One region of the Mesorhizobium sp. P160927 genome, then DNA from elsewhere that is predicted to be linked to it. Evidence: predicted binding sites of a transcription regulator. Region 1 holds the regulator's gene; the other holds the start of a gene.
What was found. The regulator PhoB, encoded in region 1, activates phosphate uptake and scavenging genes when phosphate is short. The targets are predictions, from matches to a motif close to TGTCATNNANCTGTCAT.
Positions count from the first base shown of each region.

Region 1 (5,985 bases):
AGCGTCGACTTGCCGGCGCCGTTATGGCCGAGCAGCGCCACGACCTCCCCGGGGAAAAGATCGATCGAGGCGTCGTCGACGGCACGGATGCCGCCGAAGGCGATCGAGATGTTGCGCATGTCGACCAGCGGCGTGCCAACGGGCGCGGTTGTGAGGGCCGTTACGGGAGCGGTTTTGTCAGCCATGGTCGTACCCCTAAACCCGCTTGCGATAGACGGTGTCGAGCCAGACGGCGATGACCAGCACGGCGCCGACGACGATGCTCTGCAACGGCGAGTCGACGCCGAGCAGCACCATGCCCGACTGCAGCGACTGCATCAGCAATGCACCGAGCATGGCACCGATGATGGTTCCCGATCCGCCGGCAAGCGAGGTGCCACCGATGACGGCCGCGGCAATGACGAGCAGCTCATCCAATGTTCCCAGCACATTGGTCGACGAGTTCTGCCGGGCCGACGAAATGGCGGCGGCGATCGTGGCCAGCACGCCCATGATCATGAACACCTTCATGGTGATCCAGCGCGTGTTGATGCCGGCGAGATTGGCCGCTTCCGGATTGCCGCCAATGGCAAAGACATAGCGGCCGAAACGGGTGCGGTTGGTGATGAAGGTCATGACCAGACCGACGGCGACCGCCATCAGCACCGGTATGGCGATGCCGTGGGCGATGAACAGCCCACCCTCCGGCACGGAGATGTTGTTGGCGGCCGCGTACCGGTTCACGATCCCGATCGGCCATGGATAGGAGTTGGCCAGCCAGACCGCGCCCATGATGACGGCGCAGGTGACGACGCCGTGCAGCGTCTCGGCCCAGATCGGCCGCAGGGGGAAGCGGAAGCGCTTGCGCTGAACCCGCCCGTTGAACAGCGCGAACACGACGGCCAGGCAGGCGACGATGCCCACGACCCAGCTCCAGGTGGCACCGATCGATCCGGTCGGTCCGCCGCCCATCAACTGGAAAGTGGCGTCGAGCGGTGCCACCGTCTGGCCTGACGTGACCCACCAGGCTGCCCCGCGCCAGACCAGCAGGCCACCCAGTGTGACGATGAAGGCCGGCACTTCCAGATAGGCGATGACGAAGCCCTGGAACGCGCCGATCAAAAGCCCGAGCGCCAGACCGATGACCAGTGCCAGGACCCAGATCCATGGGTTGCCGAGTTCAAGTCCCACGAAGCGAACCAGGAAATGCACCTGGGCAAAGCCCATGACCATGCCGATCAGGCCCTCGGCGGAACCGACGGACAGATCGATGTTGCGCATGACGATGACCAGGACCATGCCGCAGGCCATGATGGCGACCGCGGACGTCTGCACCGACAGGTTCCACAGATTGCGTGGCGTGAGAAACGTGCGGCTGTCGAAATCGAGCGGATCGACGCCAAGACGCAGGCTCGAAATCACATGCAGCGCGACCCAGATCAACAGCAGCGCGCCGATCATGCCAAGCATACGGGTATCGATCTCGGTCGCCTTGAGGAACCGGGCGACCGCGCCGAGTTCCGACGCACGCGCCGTATCGGCCCGCGAGGTTGAGGTCGTGTCGGTCATGATGTCCTCCCAGCGGCTTGCCGTCTGACGCGGAGCCGGACCAGAGCCCAGAAGTTAGCGAAACACAAATCTCGTTGAGAAAACGCCGCGACTCATGAGCCGCGGCGCTTCCGACTTTTCAGGCGATCAAGCTTAGTTGCAGGCCGCGACGCTGCCGGCGGCGACACCCGTGCAGACTTCGTCCTTCTTGATCCAGCCGGCGTCGAAAACGAGGTTGAGATTGTCCTTGGTGATGGCCACCGGGGTCAGGAACAGCGACTTGACGGTGTTGCCGCCAGGCGTCGTGAAGTCCTTCACGCCGGCGATGTCGGTCATCTTCTTGCCGTCGGCGAGTTGCGAGGCGATCTCGGCGGCGTTCTTGCCGAGTTCGCGCGCGTCCTTCCACACCGACACGGTCTGGGTGCCGAGCGCGATGCGGTTGAGCGCGGCGTGGTCGCCGTCCTGGCCAGAGACCGGCACGGTGCCGGCGAGCCCCTGCGCCGTCAGCGCCGCGACCACGCCGCCGGCGGTGCCGTCATTGGCGGCGACCACAGCGTCGACCTTGTTGTCGTTGGCGGTGAGGAACTGTTCCATGTTCTTCTGGGCGTTGGCGGGTAGCCAGCCGTCCGTATAGGCTTCGCCGACATTCTTGATCTTGCCGCTGTCCATGGCTGCCTTCAGCACTTCCATCGAGCCCGAGAACAGGAAGTCGGCATTCGGATCGGCGCCCGAGCCCTTGATGAAGACGTAATTGCCCTCAGGCTTCGCCTTGAACACTTCGCGGGCCTGCATGCGGCCGACTTCCTTGTTGTCGAAGGTCAGGTAGAAGACGTCCTTGTTCTCGATCAGGCGGTCATAGCCGACGACCGGAATGCCCTCGTCGAGCGCTTTCTGTACCGCCGGGCCGATGGCCGACGCGTCCTGCGCCAGGATGATCAGCGAACTGGCGCCCTGCGAAATCAGGCTCTCGACATCGGTCAGCTGTTTGCCGGGATTGGACTGCGCATCGGCGGAAATGTACTTGTCGCCCGCGGCCTCGATGGCCTTCTTCATGGCCGCCTCGTCGGTCTTCCAGCGCTCTTCCTGGAAGTTCGACCACGACACGCCGATCACTTTGTCCTTCGCCTGAGCGACCGACGCGAGCGTAAGCGACATGGCGACACCCGCCAGAATGGCGACTGTGAATCTCTTCATGATATCCTCCCTGCGCCCGCGTGTGGCGCGACCAAACTGGCCCCAAAGGCCGGCACGAAGGCCCTATTTTTTCGAGCCTCGAAAAAACACTGGTCCATCGCCGGAACCCTGTCAACATCGATTATGACGGATTTTGAGGTGCCGGAAGCCTTTTTTCGAGCCTCGCAATAAATAAATGACAGCCCCAGCCGCTTCTGCCAGTATTCGACCTGTTGCCGAGGGTGTTCGAGGAGGCGTCAAGAACCGCGGCGACGGGGAGGGAAATCATGTCGGTCGGAATCCGCCACGACGATCTGCGCCGGCGCAATCGCGCAATGGTGATTGGGGCCGTGCGCCGGGGTGGCCAGCCCTCGCGCACCGAGATCGCCGCCACCACCGCCCTCAGCCACTCGACTATATCGGCCATATCAGCCGACCTGATCGGCGAAGGTATCCTGAGCGAAGGCAAGCCGAACGAGGCCGGCTCACTGAAACGCGGCCGGCCGCAGGTTGGCCTTGGCCTCAACCCCGAGGCCGCGGCGGTCATGACCGTGGTGCTGTCGCTGAATTTCCTCTCCGTCGCCGTCATCGACTACGCCGGCCAGGTGATATCGGAGGAGCAGCGCCGGCTGGACACGCTGACCATGTCGCGCGAGGCGCTGATCGGCGAATGCGTGGCCATCGTCCGGCGCCGCCTCGAGGATCCCGACCTCGACGTCGCCAGCATCGCCCGCATCGCGCTGGCGATCCAGGGCATCACCGACACCGAGGCGCGCGCCATGCTGTGGTCGCCGATCACGCCCCAGACGGACATTGCCTTCGCCGATATACTCGAAGCCGAATTCGGCATCCCCGCCACCATGGAGAACGACTGCAACATGATGGCGGTGGCGCTGCGCTGGCGCGACCCCGAGCGCTACCGCGACGACTTCATCGCCATCCTGCTCTCGCACGGCATCGGCATGGGCCTGGTGCTGAAGGGCGAGCTGTTCACAGGCACCCATTCCTCGGGCGGCGAGTTCGGCCACATGATCCATCGCCCGGGCGGCGCGCTCTGCCGCTGCGGGCGGCGCGGCTGCGTCGAGGCCTATGCCGGCAACTATGCCATCTGGCGCAATGCAGGACAGATGGGTGAGGACGCCAAACCGGTCGACGTCAGCGACGCCGACATGCGTGCATTGGCGGCCACGGCGCGCGAAAGAGACGGACCGGAACGCGAGGCCTATCGCAAGGCCGGGGAGGCGCTGGGCTATGGGCTTGGCAGCCTGTTCGCGCTGATCGATCCGGCGCCCGTTGCGATGGTCGGCGTCAGCGCCGCCGCCTTCGATCTGATCGAGCCGGCCTTGCGCGAGGCCATCGCCCAGACCGCCGGCGGCCAGCATTCGACGTCGATTTCCTTCGATACAGAGCCGAACGAATTGCCGCTGATCCGCGAGGGCTGCGCCATGCGCGCGCTCACCTTCGTCGACCAGGAGATCTTCGCGCCGGGCATGCAGGTGAGATCCGGCAAGAACGTGGCCTGATCTCAATCCTCGCGGATCGCGTAGCCTGCGCCACGGATGGTGCGTATCACATCGGGCATGCGGCCATTGTTTACCGCCTTGCGCAGGCGGCCGACATGCACATCCACGGTGCGCTCGTCGATGTAGATCGTCTCGCCCCAGACATTGTCGAGCAACTGGCTGCGCGAGAATACGCGGCCGGGATGGCGCATCATGAACTCGAGCAGGCGGAACTCGGTCGGTCCGAGCCGGATCTCGCTCTTCTTGCGATAGACCCGGTGCGATTCGCGGTCGAGCACGATGTCGCCGACCTTGAGCACGCTGGACAACACTTCCGGCTTGGCGCGGCGCAGCAGCGCCTTGACCCGGGCCATGAATTCCGGCGTCGAGAACGGTTTGACCAGATAGTCGTCGGCGCCGGTCGAGAGGCCGCGCACGCGGTCGCTCTCCTCGCCGCGCGCCGTCAGCATGATGATCGGCAACCGCTCCGTCTCGGGCCGCATACGCAGGCGCCGACAGAGTTCGATGCCGGAAACCGCCGGCACCATCCAGTCGAGCACCAGGAGGTCGGGCACGTTTTCCTGGAGGCGGATCTCGGCTTCGTCGCCGCGTGTCACCACCTCGACCTGGTAACCCTCGGACTCCAGATTGTAGCGGAGGAGCACGCCCAGCGGCTCCTCGTCCTCCACCACCATGATGCGTGGCGCGATCATCGATTGATCATCCCTGCCGTCAAGCCGCCGGCACCGACATCGCCGTCTCGTCCTGCTTCGGACGGTTGGCGGGCAGTTGCGTGCCGGTCAGCACATAATACGCATTCTCGGCAATGTTGGTCACATGGTCGCCGATGCGTTCGAGATTCTTGGCGCAGAACAAAAGATGCGTGCAAGCAGTGATGTTGCGGGGATCCTCCATCATGTAGGTCAGGAGTTCGCGGAAGACCGAAGTGTATTTGACATCGATGCGTTCGTCGTCATTCCTGAGCTTGGCGAGGGCGGCGGCATCGCCGGCCGCATATTCCTCGACCACGCCCTGCACCTGGATCAGCACCAGCTGCGCCATGGAGTCTATGGAATGCGACAGGTCGCGCGGCGTGGCGGTGAGGCCGACGGAGCCGACGCGCTTGGCGATGTTCTTGGCAAGGTCGCCGATGCGTTCGAGATCGCCCGCCATGCGGATCGAGCCGACCACATGACGCAGATCGTCGGCCATCGGCTGGCGCTTGGCGATCAGGGTGATGGCGCGATCATCGAGTTCGCGCTGGCGCGCGTCCATGATGGCGTCGTCGGAGACGACGCGCTGTGCCAGCGCGTTGTCGGAATTCAGCAGCGCCTTGGTGGCGCCGCCGACCATAATGCCGGCGAGATCGCCCATGTCGCTGATCAGCCTGCTGATCTGTCCGAGATCCTCGTCGAAGGCTGCGACTGTGTGTTCGGCCATGATCCTGGTCCTCGTATGCGTGAGATCAGCCGAAGCGGCCGGTGATATAATCCTGCGTGCGCTTCTCGCGAGGCGACGTGAAGATCTTCTCGGTCTTGTCGAATTCGACCAGCTCGCCCAGATACATGAAAGCCGTCTGCTTCGAGACGCGCGCGGCCTGCTGCATGTTGTGGGTGACGATGACGATTGTGTAGTCGGCTTGCAACTCGTCGATCAATTCCTCGATCTTCGCGGTCGACAATGGGTCGAGCGCCGACGCCGGCTCATCGAGCAGGATGACCTCCGGCTTCACCGCCACCGTGCGGGCGATGCAAAGCCGCTGCTGCTGGCCGCCGGACAGGCT
Region 1 covers NZ_JBYMDW010000001.1:243,475-249,459, forward strand. Annotated here, with positions in the region: gene AC3CB8_RS01200 (ATP-binding cassette domain-containing protein) at 1-185, opposite strand, end outside; gene AC3CB8_RS01205 (sugar ABC transporter permease) at 196-1,548, opposite strand; gene xylF (D-xylose ABC transporter substrate-binding protein) at 1,681-2,721, opposite strand; gene AC3CB8_RS01215 (ROK family protein) at 2,988-4,223, shown strand; gene phoB (phosphate regulon transcriptional regulator PhoB) at 4,226-4,915, opposite strand; gene phoU (phosphate signaling complex protein PhoU) at 4,935-5,642, opposite strand; gene pstB (phosphate ABC transporter ATP-binding protein PstB) at 5,668-5,985, opposite strand, start outside.

Region 2 (5,985 bases), 3.4 Mb from region 1:
GGCGGCCAAGCTCGGCATCCCGGCTCTTGCCACCTTTCCCAACGTCGATCTCGGCCTGCGAGACCAGACGGGGTCCCACATCCTCGACCCGGAAAACATCATCAACCGCGCCACGCGTGCCATCAAGGACGCGGTACCCGAGATCGGCATCATCACCGACGCCGCACTCGACCCGTTCACCAGCCATGGCCATGACGGCATCCTGCGCGATGGCATCATCGTCAATGACGAGACCGTCGAACAGGTCGCGGCGGCGGCCGTCATCCAGGCGGCGGCCGGCGCCGACATCATCGCGCCGTCCGACATGATGGACGGCCGTATCGGCGGCATCCGCGACGCGCTCGACGCCAACGGTTTCCAGGACGTGGCGATCATGTCCTACGCCACCAAATTCGCCTCGGCCTTCTACGGCCCCTATCGCGAGGCGGTCGGCACCGCCGGCCTGCTCAAGGGCGACAAGAAGACCTATTATATCGACCACGCCAATTCGGACGAGGCGGTGCGCGAGGCCGAGCAGGACATCGCCGAGGGCGCCGACATGCTGATGGTCAAGCCCGGCCTGCCCTATCTCGATATCATTCGCCGGCTGAAGGACGAATTCCAGATGCCGACCTTCGCCTACCAGGTCTCGGGCGAATATTCGATGATCAAGGCGGCTGATTCCAATGGCTGGATCGATGGCGAGAAGGCGATGCTGGAATCGTTGCTCGCCTTCAAGCGCGCCGGCTGTGACGGCATCCTGACCTATTTCGCACCCGAAGTGGCTGTGATGCTGAAGGGGTAGCCCGACTTCCCGGGCAAGGCACTTCAGTAGATGTCACCACTTCCTTCGATTGGTCGGCTGTTCCATCGAAAACCCGCTGACAAAAACTGGCAGCTGCAGCTATGATCGAAGCACGGCCGGAGGCGGCCCGCACCTCGGCCAAGCGGTATGGCGAACGCCTCCTGAGGATGCTTCCTGACCCGTTTCACCGTCGGGCGACGGTGTCGGCAAGGCGGGCACTGACGAAGGCTTCGCCGCAACCCGAGGAAACGGTCATGCTTGCCTATTGCCATGCCAAGACGATGGCGAAAGCCATGCGGCAGGCGCTGGCCGCCGCGACCTGACGATTAGCCACAGCGAGGACCTTGGAATCGTCGCGCGCCAACTGACCGGGCAATGAGGCGGTGGCCGTAGCTTGGCGGCAAGATTCGGAAACACCTTTCCCGCCTCGAAAAACCGCTTGCAATTCAAAATCAGTTTGCTAGAAAACCGCTTGCAAAATACAACTGGCTCTCAAGAAGGAGGTCCTCATGTCCAAACTTCGCGTCAACGCTTTCAGCCTGTCGCTTGACGGCTATGGCGCCGGTCCCGATCAGAGCCTTGAAAATCCGCTCGGAGTCGGCGGACCGGCCCTGCACAAATGGGCTTTCAGCACCCGCACCTTCCGCAAGATGTTTGGCGAGGAAGGCGGCGAGACAGGCGTCGACGAAGACTTTGCGGCGCGCAGCTTCGAGAATGTCGGCGCCTGGATCCTCGGCCGCAACATGTTCGGGCCGATCCGCGGCGAATGGCCTGACGACAGCTGGAAGGGCTGGTGGGGCGACAACCCGCCCTATCACGTCCCGACCTTCGTGCTGACGCATTACAAGCGCGATCCCATCGTGATGGAAGGCGGCACGACCTTTTATTTCGTAACCGACGGCATTCATTCGGCTCTCGAACAGGCCAAAGCGGCCGCGTCAGGCAAGGACGTGCGAGTCGGCGGCGGCGTCTCCACCGTCCGGCAGTATCTGCAGGAAAAGCTGATCGACGAGATGCACCTGGCGATCTCGCCGGTGCTGCTTGGCAGAGGCGAGAACCTTTTTGCGGGGCTGGATATGGTGAAGCTTGGCTATCAATGCACCGAGCAAGTGGCGACGGCGCTTGCCACGCATGTGGTGATCAAGCGGGCGTAAGGTGGCGAAACCCTCGACGAACGCCCGTTTCTCCCTGTCACTATACGGGGAGAAATGTCCGGCAGGACAATGAGGGGCGGCGCTAGCGCTAGAAGATTGCGCTGTCGAGCATGTCAGATGGCAATGTGTCAGCAGAAGAACATAGCGCGCGCGGGGTTGATCCGGGCTCAATTATCAAAGCCAGCGCCGCCCCTCATCCGCCTGCCGGCACCTTCTCCCCGTAGTGACGGGGAGAAGGACAAAACTCTCGCTCAATACTTCTCCGGCACGTAAAGTTCGCGCGGCAGCACCTGGCGCTCGTATTCCGGGTTGAAGACGCGCTCCGGCAGCGTGATCTCCTCGTGTGGCACCTCTTCATACGGCAGCTGCTTGAGCAAATGGTCGATGCAGTTCAGCCGCGCGCGCTTCTTGTCGTTACCCTCGACGATGAACCAGGGCGCCTCGGGAATGTTGGTGCGGGCGAAGGTCTCCTCCTTGGCCTTGGTGTACTGTTCCCAGCGCACCCGCGACTGCAGGTCCATCGGCGACAGCTTCCACTGTTTCATCGGGTCGTGGATACGCATCAGGAAGCGCATTTGTTGTTCCTCGTCGGTGATCGAGAACCAGTATTTGACCACGGTGATGCCCGAGCGCACCAGCATGCGCTCGAACTCCGGCACGTCATGGAAGAACTCCTCGACCTGCTCGGGGTTGGCAAAACCCATTACCCGTTCGACGCCGGAGCGGTTGTACCAGGAGCGGTCGAGCAAAACGATCTCGCCGCCTGCGGGCAAATGCGGGACATAGCGCTGGAAATACCATTGCGACTTCTCGCGTTCGGTCGGAGCCGGAAGCGCCACGACGCGGCAGATACGCGGATTGAGCCGCTGTGTGATGCGCTTGATGACGCCGCCCTTGCCGGCGGAGTCGCGGCCCTCGAATATCACCACCAGTTTCTTCTTGTGGTAGGCGACCCAGGATTGCAGCTTGATCAATTCGGACTGGAGGCTGATCAGGTCGCGAAAATACCGCATGCGATCGATCGAAGGCGGATGCGAGTTCTTGTAGATCTTGGCGATCTCCATAGAGAGGGCCGGCTCCGACATTTCGAGCTCATAGTCCTCGTCGAGCGTGTCGGCGAGCTCGGCCTCAAGCCAGTCCTTGGCAGGGGAATTCTGTTTCAGCTCGGTCATATCAACTGCTCCGCTTGCAAGCCCTCTCGGTTACCACTGGCGCCCCAATTGCTGGCCAGCGGCCTGAATGGAAACACCTGAGCCGACTTCAATATAGGCCGGCGGTGACGGTTTTATTGCAGCCCGAGCGCAATTTCCGACGTTGCATATTCCGCAATGTACGATCGATCGACCGTCGTTGCATGGCGACAAGCAGGCTGAATTGTCCTACAAATGCGGTCGCATTCCAGGCCTGCCTTGGCGGCACGCCTCTTCAACAAATCGTGAGGATCTGACATGGAATACCGCACCCTTGGCCGTTCCGGCCTGAAGGTTTCGACACTGACGCTTGGCACCATGACATTCGGCGGCGCGGGGCCCTTCGCGGCGGTCGGCAACAGCGATCTCGCCGAAGCCAAGCGGATGATGGACATGTGCATCGATGCCGGCATCAACCTCATCGACACCGCCAACGTCTATTCCAACGGCCTCTCCGAAGAGATCATTGGCGAAGCGCTCGGCGGCAAGCGCAAGAACGATGTGCTGATCGCGTCAAAGGCGCGGATGCGGATCGGCAAGGGCCCGAACGACGAGGGCCTGTCGCGCCACCATCTGATCCGTGAATGCGAGAGCAGTCTGAAGCGCTTGAAGACCGATGTCATCGACATCTATTTCGTCCACCAATGGGACGGCCTCACCCCACTCGAGGAGACCGTTGCCGCGCTCGACAGTTTGGTCAGCCAGGGCAAGGTGCGCTACATCGGCTGCTCCAACTATTCCGGCTGGCAGGTGATGAAGGCGCTTTCCATCAGCGACAGCCGTCACCAGCAACGCTTCGTCACCCAGCAGATCCACTATACGCTGGAAGCACGCGAGGCCGAGTACGAGCTCTTGCCGATCTCGGTCGATCAGGGGCTGGGCGTTCTGGTCTGGAGCCCGCTCGCCGGCGGCCTGCTGTCGGGCAAATACCGCCGTGACAGCCCGACCGCTCGCCAGCTTGCCGGCTGGTCCGAGCCGCCGATCCGCGACGAGGACCGGCTGTGGCGGATTGTCGATGTGCTGGTCGACATCGGCAAGGATCGTGGCGTCTCGGCGGCGCAGGTGGCGCTCGCCTGGCTGCTCGGTCGCCCTGCCGTCTCCTCGCTGGTGATCGGCGCCCGCAATGACGTTCAGCTCAAGGACAACCTTGCGGCGGCGGCCCTGAAGCTCGGCACCGAAGAACGCCAGCGCCTCGACGCGGTCAGCCGGCCGCCCCTGCTCTACCCCTACTGGCACCAGCAACTAACAGCGAAGGATCGCTTCGGCCCCGCCGATCTGGTTCTCGACCGCAGCGATATCTGATCGGCATCAGGCCGAGAGCAAGAGCTAGCCGCCGATAAACCGCCAGAGTTCGGGATCGGGTTCGATCTGGCCGCCGAGCACGAAATATTTGTAGAGGACGAGCAAGGAGATCGAATGCTCGTCCCGTTCATTTGAGAATTTGCGGCAATAGGCATTGGCTGCGGCTATGATGCGCTCCGCCGCGGCCGGGTGCGCTTCGAAATAGCGCACTTTTGCGCCGAGATCGGCAAAATCGGGGTCGAGCGGCGCATAGTGGACACCGGCCTCGAGCTGGCTCTCGCCGAACCATGTTTCGTAGGTCGGCGGCGGCATCAGACAGAGCGAGTTGGAATTCATGATCCATTTGAGGTTGGTCGCCACGTCATTGCCCTCCAGCGAGACGATGTAGCGATAGCGCAGGTGCTGGCTGATGCTGAGGAAGGGCTTGCTGTACTTAGCCGGTGCGCTGCGCTTGTGCGAACCGGCATCGCAGAACGGCAGGTCGCGCGCGACATCCAGGAACCGTGTTCTGATCGGATTGTTGAGGTCGCCGCGCCAGACCACGGCAGGGCGCTTGTCGGCGAAGGCGACGGTATCGACGGGCATGTGGAAGTGGCGGAATTTGTTGAACTTCATGACGACGGCATTGCTGTTGTCGGCGCGGATCGGCCGGTCCTTGACGAGGGTCGGCAGCTTGGGCACGCCGATGACATCGCCGAACTTCAGGTCGATGAGCAATGATGGATCGAAATAGCGGGCAAATTCCTTCAGGTCGTAATAGTACATGCTCGGTTCAAACGGTATCTTGTCGATGCGCACCGCATCCGGGCCTGGCGTAAAAGCGTCCTGCAGCTTGTTGTAGTGATTCAGACGCCGGCGCACGGCCTCGTCCGAGAGTCTGGCCTGCTGCAGGCGGCTGGCCAATCGCCGCCGGAAGATCGCCTGCGGCGCGATATCGCGCATGACGTTCCGCGCATAGTAGAAGACCTTTGCCGTCGTTCGTTGGAGGGTGGCCATGGGTTCTTTTGATCAAAGATAAACGCGTTCAAACAAATGACGGTCGGGATGGTTCCCGCAGCATGATTGCCGTATCATCCAGCCACGCATTCCGATAGCACCCCAATGCATGGCTAGCTGCCTCGACCGAGCGCCGCAACTAGCCCGTTATGTAGCGCCACACCTCGGCATCCGGTTTGATCTGGCCCGACAGAACGAAGTATTTGTAGAGCACCAGCAGGGAGATCGCCTGCTCGGTCTGTTCGTCGTCGAATGTCCGGCAATAGGCGTTCGCGGCCGCGATGATGCGCTCCGCCTCCGCCGGTTTCCGCTCGAAATAGGCGACGTGGTCCTCAAGGTTCGAGAAATCCGCCGCGAGCGGCACATAGTGGACGTTGGCTTCGAGCTGCCGCTCCGCAAACCATGTCTCATAGGTCGGCGGCGGCATCATGCAGAGCGACTTCGAATTCATGATCCATTTGAGATTGGTCGCCACGTCGTTGCCCTCGAGCGAGACGATGTAGCGATAGCGCTGGTGCTGGCTGATGCTGAGAAAAGGCCTGGCGTATTCGGGCGGTGC
Region 2 covers NZ_JBYMDW010000001.1:3,650,097-3,656,081, reverse strand. Annotated here, with positions in the region: gene hemB (porphobilinogen synthase) at 1-784, shown strand, start outside; gene AC3CB8_RS17680 (hypothetical protein) at 886-1,107, shown strand; gene AC3CB8_RS17675 (dihydrofolate reductase family protein) at 1,294-1,938, shown strand; gene ppk2 (polyphosphate kinase 2) at 2,190-3,110, opposite strand; gene AC3CB8_RS17665 (aldo/keto reductase) at 3,387-4,430, shown strand; gene AC3CB8_RS17660 (glycosyl transferase family 90) at 4,455-5,426, opposite strand; gene AC3CB8_RS17655 (glycosyl transferase family 90) at 5,566-5,985, opposite strand, start outside.
Region 2: ppk2 (polyphosphate kinase 2) is a predicted target of PhoB. The motif match lies at 3,215-3,231, and genes of this name have one in related genera.